Linked DNA regions of Methyloterricola oryzae. The protein of the gene in region 2 interacts with the protein of the main gene of each other region in a pairwise test. Links are inferred from orthologs where the notes say so. Each region holds a gene or a part of one and is shown on either strand. Other genes may lie near its edges.

Region 1 (5,341 bases), on a different replicon or contig from region 2:
GCCTACGGTTCCGGCGCAACAGACAAATGCCGCTTCAGCGCTCGCGTCGAAGCCTGCATCTGCTTCGCCAAGTCCAATGCCCTTCGCCAAAGCGGCCGGCCCCTTACCGACCATGCCCCCGGGCATCACTGGCTCCGCCCTGGGCACCACCCAGGACAACGTGGACCTGCGCAGGGCGGTTACCGTCGGCGATGTCAAAGGCTCCTTCAAGATCCCAGGCACCGAAACCTCCCTGGCCATCGGCGGCTACGCCAAGCTGGATGCGATCTACAACAGCATCAGCAGCGGCATCAACAATTTCACCGACCTGCTGCTGGTGCCCAGCGCCATACCCGTGGGTGAGGCACGGCAAGGCGAACACAGCCAGGTCAACTTCACCGCCCGCGAAAGCCGCTTCTGGCTGAAAAGCTTCACGCCCACCGCCTGGGGCGAACTGAACACCTTCCTGGAGATGGATTTCTACGCCTTCCAGTCGCCCGGCGACGAGCGCGCCACCAACTCCCACGCGCCACGCCTGCGCCACGCCTATGGCTCCCTGGGACATTTGCTGGCCGGCCAGACCTGGTCCACCTTCATGAACGTCGCGGCCCTGCCGGAAACCAACGACCACGGCGGCCCGGTGGGACAGATATTCGTGCGCCAGGCCCTGATCCGCTGGAGTCAGCCCTTCGACGCGGGTGGCGTGCCGCTGGAATTCCAGGCGGCCTTGGAATCCCCCGAAACCACCTTGACCTTGCCGGACGGTAACCGCCTGACCACCGACGACGACCGCGCGCCGGACATCGTGGGCCGGGTGAACTACACACCCACCTGGGGATCGCTATCCGCCGCCGGCATGGCGCGTCTGATCCGTAATTCCCAGAACACCGCTGACAACGAGTCCTCGCGCTGGGGCGGCGCGGTTAGCCTGGCCGGACGCGTCAAGACCTTCGACCTGGACAATATCCGCTTCATGCTGAATTACGGCAATGTGCTGGGACGCTATACCACCTATGACATCTTCAACGACGGCGCGCTGGAACCCAACGGCACGGTGGCTCTGTTCGATGTGTTCGCCGCCTTTATCTCCTACCAGCATTGGTGGAACGCCAACTGGCGCTCCACCGTGGCCTACGGCTTCGCCCAAGCCGACAACCCGGCCTTCGTGGCGGGAACCGCCAATCGCCAGGCGCAAAGCGTGCATGTCAACCTGCTGTGGAGTCCTTTGCTGCAGACCACCATTGGGCTGGAATACATCTATGCCCGCCGCGAGCTGGAGAGCGGGGAATCCGGCGATTTGCAGCGCGTGCAATTTTCCACACGCTTTAATTTCTGACCCAGGTCAATCCCTTGTGATTCGCGGCTCCTAGGGTCCTGAAAGTCCCGGGCGCGCGGTCAGGCGGCTGTGCTAGCATTGCTCTTATAAGAACCATTGACCCACGGGAGGGGGTGAACCATGAAAGCCGCGAATGCTCGTGTGTTCCGCAACTACTACCGGCAGCGCACCGCTAACCAGTGGCACAAGATCGAAGCCGAGGTCGGCACCCCGGACGCCATCCGGCCGTTCATCGCCGGCAACTGGAAGATGAACATGATCCCCAAGTCGGGCATCGCCCTGGCCGCCCGCATCTTCGACCAGTGCCGGGGAATCAAGGATGTGGATATCGGCCTCGCGCCGCCTTTTACCGGCCTGTCCATCCTGGGCGAATACATTAAACCCGATTTCCTGCGCTCCGAGTATGGCTTGGGCCGCAACGTGTTCCTGCTGGCCCAGGACACCTTTTTTGAGTACAAGGGCGCCTTCACCGGAGAAATCTCACCGGAGATGCTGAGCGCCATCGGCGTCGACCGGGTGATCATCGGCCATTCCGACCGTCGCGCAAACCTGGGCAAGTATTTCGGTTTCGGCTCCAGCGTTGCCCGTCGCCTGACCACCAGTTTTCTCGCGCATGAACTGGAAGAACAGAAGGCCGCCAAAACTCGCGACGAGCAGGTCATCGCGGCGCTGGAGCATCTGGTCGGCGTCAAACCCGAAATTCTGGCGGGCATGGCGCGTTTCCTGGAGGATGAACTGAAGGAGCGCGCGGGCGAGAGCGACGAGGCGATCCACCGCAAAGTGAAAGCGGCGCTCGCTCAGGGACTGCAAGTGATCCTTTGTTGCGGGGAAAATTGGGAAGCGCGGGCTGCCCATGAAACCTTCCACTTGCTGGACCGGCAGATCCGCATCGCGCTTGAAGGCGTGTCCCCACGCACCATCAAGGAAGTGGTGATTGCTTATGAGCCGGTCTGGGCGGTGGGCGAAGGAGCCGAACCGGCAACGCCGGCACAGATCAGCGAAGTGCACGACTTCCTGCGCAACCTCATCATGGACCTGTATGGCGAACAGACCGCCGCCAGTATCCGGATCCTCTACGGCGGCAATGTCAAGCCCGACAATGTCATCGAGATCATGATGCTTTCCGGGGTCGACGGCGTGCTGGTGGGAGGAGCGAGCCTTCGGGCCAAGGACTTCTCGCAGATCATCCGCTTTGGCCTGGACTAAAAGAACAAAACCCGCCGCAACGCTTCAAGCGCGACGGCGGGTAACGACTATTTCCGAAATGGTGCGAAGGGCCGTCGTGCTCAGCGCCGGTAGTAATTGAGCACCTTGGCGACGTAATCCTGCGTTTCGGCAATCGGGGGAATCTGATAACCGAACTTCTTCACCGTGTTCTCGCCGGAGTTGTAGGCGGCCACCGCCAGGCGCACATCGGAGAACATGTCCAGCAGTTCGCTGAGGTAGCGCGCCCCACCTTCGATATTCTCAGCCGGATCAAAGCGATCCCTCACGCCAAAGCGTTCGGCCGTGGCTGGCATCAACTGCATCAATCCGGCGGCTCCCTTGTTGGAAACGGCCCCCGGATTGTAGGCGGATTCCGCCCGGATCACCGCATGCAGCAAGGCCGGATCCAGATCGTAGCGGTCGGCGGTTTCCTCGATCAGGGGCGAATACGCGAGCCGTCCCCGCTCGGAGGCGCGACTGAACGAGAAATTCCTCGATAGGGGAGCGGGTTGACTGCGACGAGCCAGCATGACCGAAACCGGAGTGCGTATGATGAGCTTGAAGCCACGGTGCTTGGGTTTGTCGGTGTAGACCACGTGCCCGCTGCCATCGACGAACTTGTAAACATCCGCCGACGCCAGTCCGCTCAGGCCCAAGGCCGTCACCAAAATAGAAATAGTCAGCAAGAATCGCATGTTATGCCTTTCTGATCACTTCATGATCCTTACGCGCAGGCTCACTGGAAGTGTTGCACGCTTCAGGAATTTTGCAAAATTCGGAACGGACTCAAACCTCGGACGTCAGAACACGGCTGGCGGCAAGTCGCGCTCGTTCCCTGGCTTCATGGGTATCGGCACCCAAGGCCAGGGCTACACCCATGCGGCGCTTGACGAAGGCTTCCGGCTTGCCGAACAGGCGCACCTCGGTTTCGGGGACCGACAACGCCTGCTCCAAATCGGTGTAAGCGATGCCTACCGCATCCAGACCGCCATAGATCACGGCGCTGGCGCCGGGACCGCGCAAAACGGTTGAAACCGGCAGCCCCAGAATGGCGCGGGCATGCAGCTCGAACTCGCTCTGGTTCTGGGTGATCATGGTGACCATGCCCGTGTCGTGGGGCCTGGGACTCACCTCGCTGAACCAGACCTGATCGCCCTGAACAAACAATTCCACGCCGAACAGGCCGCGCCCGCCCAAACTGGCCGTCACCGCGCCGGCTATGTGCTTTGCTTCTTCCCAGGCCTTGGCCGACATAGCCTGAGGCTGCCAGCTCTCCACGTAATCGCCGCTCTCCTGGCGGTGGCCCACCGGTTCGCAGAAGTTGGTTTCGATTTCGCCCGCCGCATTAAGGGTACGTACCGTCAGCAAGGTGATCTCAAACTCGAAATTCACTTTGCCTTCCACGATCACTTTGCCGTGCTTGACCCGTCCACCTTCCTGGGCGTGGTTCCAGGCGCGCTCCAGATCGGAGCTGGAGCGCAGCATGGATTGGCCCTTGCCGGAAGAGGACATTACAGGCTTGACGAAACACGGGTACCCGATGGATTCGGCAGCCGCCTCGAACGATTCAAAGGAATCGGCAAAGGCATAGGGCGAGGTCGGCAGCCCCAATTCCTCGGCGGCCAACCGGCGAATGCCCTCGCGGTTCATGGTCAGTTGCACCGCACGTGCCGTGGGGATGACTTCCGCCAGTCCTTCCTGCTCGATTGCGGCCAAAGCATCCGTGGCGATGGCTTCGATTTCCGGAACGATGAAATGGGGTCGCTCGCTTTCCACCAACCGCCGAATTGCCAGCGGGTCGGTCATGTCCAGAACATGGGCACGATGAGCCACCTGTTGGGCCGGGGCGTGGGCATACCGATCCGCCGCGATCACTTCCACGCCATAGCGTTGCAGGGCGATCACGACTTCCTTGCCTAGTTCGCCGCTGCCGAGCAGCAGCACGCGCGTCGCGCCGGCGCTCAAGGGGGTACCGATTTTCATCAAGTCTCCAGCAAATCAGCAATTGTATTGCACGGGGTGAGCCACGCTCGGACACCTAAAAGAGAACACTCGCCTTCATGCTCTGCGAAGGAACCAGAAAAAACCGCCTTCGCTCCCAGGCTCCGCTTGGGAGCGGCGAGCCCGGCGCTCCGCGCCAGCATTTGGACGCAGAGCGTCGAGCCAAGGGTTCCAACGCAGAGCATTGGAACCAGACAAAAGTACTCGCTCCCATGCTCTGCGTGGGAGCGGTAAGCCCGGCGCTCCGCGCCAACGGACGGACGCGGAGCGTTCCGTTTAAGGTTCCCACGCAGAGCGTGGGAACCAGAAGCACACCGAGCATGGAAACCCGAACGCAAGACTACTTTCCAGCACGCGCGGCCCAGGCATCCGCCAGGCGCTTGGCGGACACAGGATACGGCGTTTTCAAAGCCTGCGCGAACAGGGAAACACGTAGCTCCTCCAGCATCCAGCGGAAGGGGTCGCGTTCCGGCGCGATGCGCGCCCGTTTCTGCTCTACCTCCTGCCAATATTTCTGCCACAGGGGCGCGATTTCCGCCAACTGACGCTGGTCGCGGCCCGGGTCTTGCGCGGACTTTTCCAGCCGATATTGCAGAGCCTTGAGATAACGCGGCAGTTCTTTCAGGGCCGGATACGGCGTCACCGCCACAAAACCGGCAAAAACCAGCCGCGACAACTGCTGGCGCATGTCCTCCGCCGAAGGCCCCGGCCGGTTCTTCAGCTTGGCCGCCACATCGTGAGCGAGCGCGAGAATGTCACCCGCTAGTTTGCCCGCCGCATTTCCCACGGGTACCACCTCACTGCGTCCTTCCGCCAGGC
Region 2 (7,466 bases):
TAAGGCTGGACACTCTGGAAATCCCGCTGCCGCGCGATCATGGCAGTGTCGAAAACCTTGAGGACGGCCCTCTGAGCCTCGACGACGATCGGGTGCGGGAAATTCAGCAGACCTTGCGGGCCCATCTTGCCACCTTGTTGAAATACTGAGGCCGCAGGTCATCCTCGCACCGGTCGGAACCTTGGGTAGCGTAAGCCTTCAATCCGCGATCCGCGTAGGCGAAACACGGAATAGATCCGAGGCTCCCTAGCGGCGCTTCCGCTTCCGCTTTTTGACGGATTTGTGTAGGGTTCGATGCGAGAGGCCTGCAACGCTGTCCGCATCATCTGAGGCTGCGGCATCATCGCCCCGATCTTCCTCAAGGGGCCGGCCGGCCTCGCGCAGCGAGCCCGCGTGACCGCCGGCACCAAACCGCCAGTCCTCATCTCCGCGCAAACGGAAGCGGGTGTTATCGTTGAGCCGCCGATAGCCTTGATCGTCGTAGTTGCGATCGCCGAAATACCTGGGCGCGCGCCGCAGCGCCGGGTTTTCCGGCGTCACCACGTCATTGCCCCAGGAATCGCGACGCTCCGCCTCCCGCTGCCTGAGCCAGTTCTGCAGGTCATGGGCGCGCTCATCAAACGAACCCTCCTGCTCGTCGCCACTGTCGGCATCGCTCCATGACCTTGAATAGCGCGGGTCGGCAGCCTGGGCTGCGCTGACAGAAACCAGCAACAGGGCCAGACACAGACAGAACGTATAGAGCGGCTTAGGCTTGAAGTGAGGGTGGGCCATAGGTTTCCGCGGGAAGGCGAAATGGACCAGGATAGACGCAATCGAGGGCGCCCCCTGCGATTGACCGGAAAAATCAAACAGGCTTCAGAGCCAGACCATTCGGCGGCGGAAGCTCAAACCGACGATCGGTCGCGCAGTCTCGTGCGGGTCCAGTCGCGGCTCAATAATGCAGCAGCGAATGCACCGGGTAGCCGTTCAGGCGCTCCCGGCCATTGAGAAAATCCAGTTCGACCACAAAGGCGCAGCCAACCACCGATGCGCCCAGGTTTTCGATCAGTTCGCAGCTTGCGCGGGCCGTTCCGCCGGTGGCCAGCAGATCGTCCACCAGCAGCACCCGGTCGCCGGGTCCCAGGGCGTCGATATGCACCTCAAGGGCGGCCGAACCGTATTCCAGATCATAGGCCACGCTCTGCACGTCGTAGGGCAGTTTGCCGGGCTTGCGCAATGGCACGAAGCCCAGGCCCATTTCCCAGGCCACCAGGGAGCCAAAGATGAAGCCCCGCGCTTCCATGCCGGCCACGGCGGTGATGTCCTGACCGACAAACGGCTGCATGAGCTGCTGAACCGCCAGCCGCAGCGCTGCCGGGTCTTTGACCAGCGGGGTGATGTCCTTGAAGACGATGCCGGGTTTGGGAAAGTCCGGAATGTCGCGGATACCGGCCTGCAGGCTTTCCATCAATGTTTGGCCTTGACCTTGGCGGCGCGCGGCTGGGGTTGCCGAATGCCGGGCTGCCGGGCCAGGAAGGTCTCGATGGAAGCCTGGATGCCCGCCGGATTCAAGCCGCAGAGAGCCAGGCATTCATCACGGCTGCCCTGCTCGACGAAGGTATCGGGCAGTCCCAGGTTGAGAATGGGCAAGAGTATTTGCTCCGCCAGCAGTAACTCGTTGACGGCGGAACCCGCGCCGCCCGCCACCATGTTTTCCTCCACGGTGACGATGTAATCGTGACTATGGGCCAGTTCCAGCACCAACTCGCGGTCCAATGGCTTCACGAAGCGCATATTCACCACGGTCGCATTCAAGTCGGTTCCCACGGCCAGGCTGGGCGTCACCATGCTGCCGAAGGCCAGAATCGCCACCCCTTTGCCATGCCGCTTGATTTCCGCCTTGCCTATGGGCAGCACCGACAGTGACTCCTCGATGGGCACGCCCGGACCCTTGCCTCGGGGGTAGCGCACCGCAGCCGGTCCCTCGTGCCTGAAGCCGGTGTAGAGCATCTGGCGGCATTCGTTTTCGTCGGCGGGCGCCATGATCACCATGCCGGGAAGGCAGCGCATGTAGCTGAAATCGAAACTGCCGGCGTGGGTCGGCCCATCGGGGCCCACCAGTCCGGCACGGTCGATGGCAAACAGCACGGGCAGGCGCTGCAGGACCACGTCGTGGATCAGTTGATCATAGGCGCGCTGCAGGAAGGTGGAATAGATCGCCACCACCGGATGGTAGCCTTCACACGCCTGGCCGGCCGCCAGCGTGACCGCATGCTGCTCGGCGATGCCCACATCGAAATAACGGTCCGGAAAACGCTCGGCGAACTCCTGCAGGCCGGAACCCTCGCGCATGGCGGGGGTGATGCCCAGCAACTTGGGTTCCTTGGCCGCCGCGTCGCACAGCCACTTGCCGAATACCTCGGTGTAGCTGGGGCTGCTGGGCTTGGCCTTGGGCAGATGATCCTTGCTGGGATCGAAGGTGCCGACGCCGTGGTAGGCGACCGGGTCCAGTTCCGCGGGCAGATAGCCCTTGCCCTTCTTGGTCACCACATGCAGGAAGCGCGGCCCCGGCGGCAGCTCGCGCAAATTGCGCAGGGTGGTGATGAGGACATCCAGATCGTGCCCGTCGATGGGGCCGATGTAGTTGAAGCCCAGTTCCTCGAACAGGGTTCCCGGAGCCACCATGCCTTTCACGTGTTCCTCTGCGCGCCGCGCCAGTTCCCAGACACTGGGCATGCTGCGGCTGAGCAACTGGCGGCTGCCCTCGCGCACGCTCGAGTAGAACTTGCTGGAGAGTATCTTCGCCAGATAGTTGTTGAGGGCGCCCACATTGGGCGAGATGGACATCTCGTTGTCGTTGAGCACCACCAGCAGGTTGGCGTCGAGCACCCCGGCGTGATTGAGCGCTTCGAAGGCCATGCCTCCGGTCATGCCCCCATCGCCGATGATGGCCACGGCGTGGCGGTCGCTGTTGTCCAGGGCCGACGCGATGGCCATGCCCAGGGCAGCGCTGATAGACGTACTGGAATGGCCGACGCCGAAGGTGTCGTAGATGCTCTCCTCCCGGGACGGGAAGGCCGAGACGCCGTCCTTTTGCCGGATGGTCGGCATGCGGTCGCGGCGACCGGTCAGAATCTTGTGGGGATAGGCTTGGTGTCCCACGTCCCAGACCAGCTTGTCATCCGGGGTATTGAACACGTAGTGCAGGGCGATGGTCAGTTCGACAGTGCCCAGGCCGGCTGCCAGGTGGCCACCGGATTGGCTCACGCTTTCCAGGAGAAAGGCCCGCAATTCCTCCGCGACTTGCGGGAGCTGCTCTTCGCTGAGGAGACGCAGATCGGAAGGGCTGTTGATTCCTTGCAGCAAAGAATTCGTCGAATCAGTCATTGAGTGGACATTCCAGAAACGTGGGCCCCGACTTCCGCCTCGGTATGCTTACCGATGTTGTCGGTCAGAAGATGTGTTGGGCAATTATGAGACTCCGGGGGGCAGCTTTCAAGGAGAGAATGCCGCCGCCGCCCGCGCCGGCCTTGCGTGTCGGGCACCATGCAGAAGCTTGCCATTCAAGCGCTTGCGTGCCGCCCGTGTCAGCTTTGACGCTGCACGATGAACGAGGCCAGGGCCCGAAGGTGGTCAGCCTCCGCACCCAGGGCGGACAGGCTCTGCTGGGCCTCCTCGTGCAGTTCCGCCGCCTTCTCCCTGGCCCCGTTGAGGCCCAGCAGCGCCGGATAGGTGGGCTTGTTGTTGTCGCGGTCCTTGCCTTGGGTCTTGCCCAAGGTCTGGGTGTCGCTTTCCACATCGAGGATATCGTCCTGGATCTGGAAGGCCAGGCCCATGCATTTGGCATAGTGATCCAGCCGGTCCGCCAGGGTCTCTTCCAGGTCGGGCTTGGCCAGGGCCGCCAGGCGCACGCTCGCTCGGATCAACGCGCCGGTCTTGCGGATGTGCATGGCTTCGAGACCCGGCAGATCCAGGGCTTTGCCCACGGAATCCAGATCGATGGCCTGCCCGCCCACCATGCCGCAGGAACCGCTGGCGACGGTCAAGGCATCCACCATGGCCAATCGGCTTTCCGCAGGCACCGCGATGCTGGGATCTTGAGCCAACACCTGAAATGCCAGGGCCTGCAGGGCGTCGCCCGCCAGGATGGCGGTGGCCTCGTCAAAGGCCTTGTGGCAGGTGGGCTTGCCGCGGCGCAGGTCGTCGTTGTCCATGGCCGGCAAGTCGTCATGGATCAGGGAATAGACGTGGATGAACTCCACAGCGCAGGCGGGGCCATCCAGTACGTCCAGGCCTACCCCCAGAGCCTGCCCTGTCGCGTAGACCAGCAAGGGACGGAGGCGCTTGCCGCCGCCCAGGGTGGAGTAACGCATGGCCTGATGCAGACGCTCAGGCAACTTCCCAGCCGCCGGCAGACGCGCATCCAGAGCCTCTTCGACCCTGGCCTGACACGCCAGCATGAAATCTTTCAGGGATTGTTCACGGTTCATCATTAAACGCTTTCAGGATAGGCTCGCCGTTCTCTTCCAGAAGGATCTGCACCTTCTGCTCCGCTTCCTTGAGTGCCTTCTGGCATCCCCGAGCCAGATGCACGCCCCGCTCGAAGAGCTTCAGGGATTCTTCCAGGGGGAGGTTTCCCTGTTCCATGCGCTCCACCAGTTGTTCGAGTTCGGCGAGGGAGTCCTCGAATTGGAAAGCCTTCTTGACCATGGACAGGGCTCGTGAAGCCAACAAAAGGCTGGCATTATCCCATATTTGTGACAGCTTGACTAAGCCGGCCGGCCCCAGGACTCAGCAACAGGCTCCGGCCGCCGGATCCTTGCCGGCGAACTGCGCCAAAGGCGCCGTGCCGCAAGCGAACAGGCCGTAATGCACGGCGGTATCGCCAGCAATCCGGAAGTGCGGGGTGTAACGGGTCTTGCCCAGCATGTCGGCGGTATTCCCGCACACCGGCATGGGACGCCCGGTCTGCAGCAGGTGATGATCGTCGAGTTGGAAGGCATGGGGCGAGCCGGGTATGCTGCCCAGGTAATAGGCGACCTGGCCGTAGTCCTCGCAGCGGTCTTCCAGTTCCAGCTTGAAGGCGCGCACCGTCAGGGAAAAGAACCCGATCATCCCGGCCTTGCGCTCGATGTCCGGGTTGTTGAGGGCGATCGGGCTGCTGCTGACCACGCGGTAATCTGGGCAACCGATTCGCGCCATCAGGCGCCTGAAATCCTCCAGGTACAAGGCACCCCCCAGGCATTCGCCCAGCAGCACAGGATCGCCGGCCAGATGGGGTGGCACCCGCCGGTCGGCGAACACATCGGAAAAATAAAGCTCGCCACCGGGCTTGAGCACCCGCCATATTTCTGCAAAAACCCGTTCCTTGTCCGGCGACAGGTTGAGCACGCAGTTGGATATCACCACGTCCACGCTGGCATCGGCGATGCCGAGGACGCCGAGATCCTCGATATAGCCCTTGAGAAAACGCACATTGGGCCTTGCGTAGCCGAACTTCTCGGTGTGGTAGCCCACATGGCGCCGGGCCACGGCCAATTGCTCGTCGGTCATGTCCACGCCGATCACTTGGCCGCCCTCCCCCACCAGCCGCGACAAGAGAAAGCAGTCGCGCCCGGAACCGCAGCCCAGGTCAAGCACCGTCATGCCGTCCAGGCATGAAGGAATGGGCGAACCACAGCCGTAGAACTTCTCCGTCACCTCCGGATGCAGTTCCTTAAGCAGACTGCGCAGGTCCTGGGGCAGGCTCTCGCCCGTACAGCAGGCGCTGGTCTTGAGATCCTGCTGCGTGCTCAGAATCTTTCCGTAGTACTCCTGCACGGCCTCATGGGCTGGTTGCGCTTGCATGGTTCAGTCTCGACCTCGCTTGATTGCTATGGACACGCCGCCCCGACCGGGCACGATCAGTTCGCCGCGGCGGCCGTGGTAGGCCGCTGCCCTTTGGGCGCCAGGAAATACAAATCGCCGAAGCGAGTCACCACGCTCTCGCCGGTGTTGTCGGTATCCGCGGCGATGGCGATACCGCTCACCGGCGGCGCGAAGTCACCAAAGGCGCTGCGGAAATCGTCGGCAATATTGCGTTCCTCCTCCACCCAGTGCCCCACCTGGGCGTCACCGCTCTCCACGACCACCATGCGCACCCGGCTGGTATAGGCGCTCGGCATGCTAGTACCCACCGGATGGCGGTTGTCCCAGACGTAGCAGAGGGTCGCGGCGGGCAGATCGGAGCCGTACAGGGCGCGCGCCAGCCCGAATGCGGCACGATCCATGAAGGACAGCCGGCTGGGATCGTAGTCGAAGAACACATAGACGCGTGCCGCATAGTCATCGCCCTCCTTACTGGCCAGGTCGCTCTTCTCGATGACCCGCGACACCTTCCAGCGCCAGCTCAGCTTGGGCGTCTGGTGGGGATCCGCACGCAGCTTGAAAGTCAGGCTCGATGCCGCGGCGTCGGAGATGGCCTGCACCACGGTCCGGCCCTCATCCTCAACCAGGGAAAATGCGGTAGCCCGCGGCACCTTGGCCAACACCGTGGGCACCCAGCCGGCGGGCAAAGGGCCTCCCGCGCGCTCTTTGGAAAATGGCGCCGGCTGCTCAGGCAGCGCCGCCACTCCCAGCGGCACCAACCAGCACATCCCAATCAGCCAAAGACGTTTCATGCACCATTCTCCAGAAACCATTCGCTCATCAAACCGCTCACCCGCAGCCGCTCCACGTCCTCGGGTCGGTCTACATCCCACAGCCGCAGCGGCTCCGCCCAGCGCCAAGCAAGCCGTTCCAGGCGCGCACGCGTCGCCGCCATGACGTTCGAGCCGCCCCATTGCAAGCCTTCAAACAGGCAAGGCTCCGCGTGGCGCAGACCGGCCAGCACGTAACCTCCGTCCTCTGCGGGCAGAAAAACCGCATCGGCGCCTGCACGCAGGCTGTCGGAAGCCCGGCGCAGCGCGCATCCGTCCAGGGTCGGGCAGTCGCTTCCCACCAGCAGTGCCGGGCCGGCCCGGCACAAGCTGGCGAAGCAGTGCAACATCCGCTGCCCCAGATCTCCGTCGCATTGGGACCGCAACTCCACACCCAGCCTGGCGTGCAAATCCTGAAACAACAGGTGCGCGGTATCCGGCCAGCACCACATGGAGACAGGGCCCAGGCCGGCTTCCACCGCGGCCGTTACGACGCGCCGGATCATGGCAGCCTGCAGACGGGCCGCCCGCTCCGCTCCGAGCACGGGGATTAGCCGCGTCTTGACGACCCCAGGCACCGGGGCCTTGGCAAATACCGCGATGGCGGCATGCTGTGCCTCAGCGGGGGGCATAACCGTAGCATCTGGCCAGCCAGGCTGGATCAGCCCCGCAGAAATAGGCCAGACGCAGGCCCCACATCGTCAACACGGTGCGCAGCACGCCCCGCTCCTCCCAGCGCCGGCCCGAGGTAGTGACCCGCGCACTCAGGCAAACCGGGGGGCTCCGCGCTTTGAGCCGGCGCGACAA

The links. Proteins that work in one complex are often made in the same cells at the same time.
Region 1: the proteins of ispA (region 2) and purT interact in binary tests that used the Escherichia coli proteins (3 or more experiments, as listed by UniProt). The link is inferred for Methyloterricola oryzae from one-to-one orthologs.

What each region holds. Positions count from the first base shown.
Region 1 is NZ_JYNS01000002.1:236,754-242,094, reverse strand. The notes cover bases 2,407-5,243. They hold purT (formate-dependent phosphoribosylglycinamide formyltransferase), read right to left. Parts: upstream 4,505-5,243; coding sequence 3,308-4,504; downstream 2,407-3,307. Other genes in these bases: hrpA (ATP-dependent RNA helicase HrpA), read right to left, coding at 4,863-5,243; EK23_RS04815 (lytic transglycosylase domain-containing protein), read right to left, coding at 2,602-3,216; EK23_RS04820 (triose-phosphate isomerase family protein), read left to right, coding at 2,407-2,521. In the rest of the region: EK23_RS04825 (DcaP family trimeric outer membrane transporter), read left to right, coding at 1-1,315; more of EK23_RS04820, read left to right, coding at 1,436-2,406; more of hrpA, read right to left, coding at 5,244-5,341. UniProt on the Escherichia coli protein: Involved in the de novo purine biosynthesis. Catalyzes the transfer of formate to 5-phospho-ribosyl-glycinamide (GAR), producing 5-phospho-ribosyl-N-formylglycinamide (FGAR). Formate is provided by PurU via hydrolysis of 10-formyl-tetrahydrofolate.
Region 2 is NZ_JYNS01000013.1:33,860-41,325, reverse strand. Bases 2,522-5,329 are described here. They hold ispA ((2E,6E)-farnesyl diphosphate synthase), read right to left. Parts: upstream 4,473-5,329; coding sequence 3,570-4,472; downstream 2,522-3,569. Other genes in these bases: EK23_RS15790 (methyltransferase domain-containing protein), read right to left, coding at 4,774-5,329; EK23_RS15795 (exodeoxyribonuclease VII small subunit), read right to left, coding at 4,462-4,692; dxs (1-deoxy-D-xylulose-5-phosphate synthase), read right to left, coding at 2,522-3,369. In the rest of the region: EK23_RS15820 (hypothetical protein), read left to right, coding at 1-149; EK23_RS15815 (hypothetical protein), read right to left, coding at 247-774; EK23_RS15810 (adenine phosphoribosyltransferase), read right to left, coding at 935-1,450; more of dxs, read right to left, coding at 1,450-2,521; more of EK23_RS15790, read right to left, coding at 5,330-5,829; EK23_RS15785 (DUF3047 domain-containing protein), read right to left, coding at 5,886-6,641; EK23_RS15780 (TIGR04282 family arsenosugar biosynthesis glycosyltransferase), read right to left, coding at 6,638-7,291; EK23_RS15775 (TIGR04283 family arsenosugar biosynthesis glycosyltransferase), read right to left, coding at 7,278-7,466.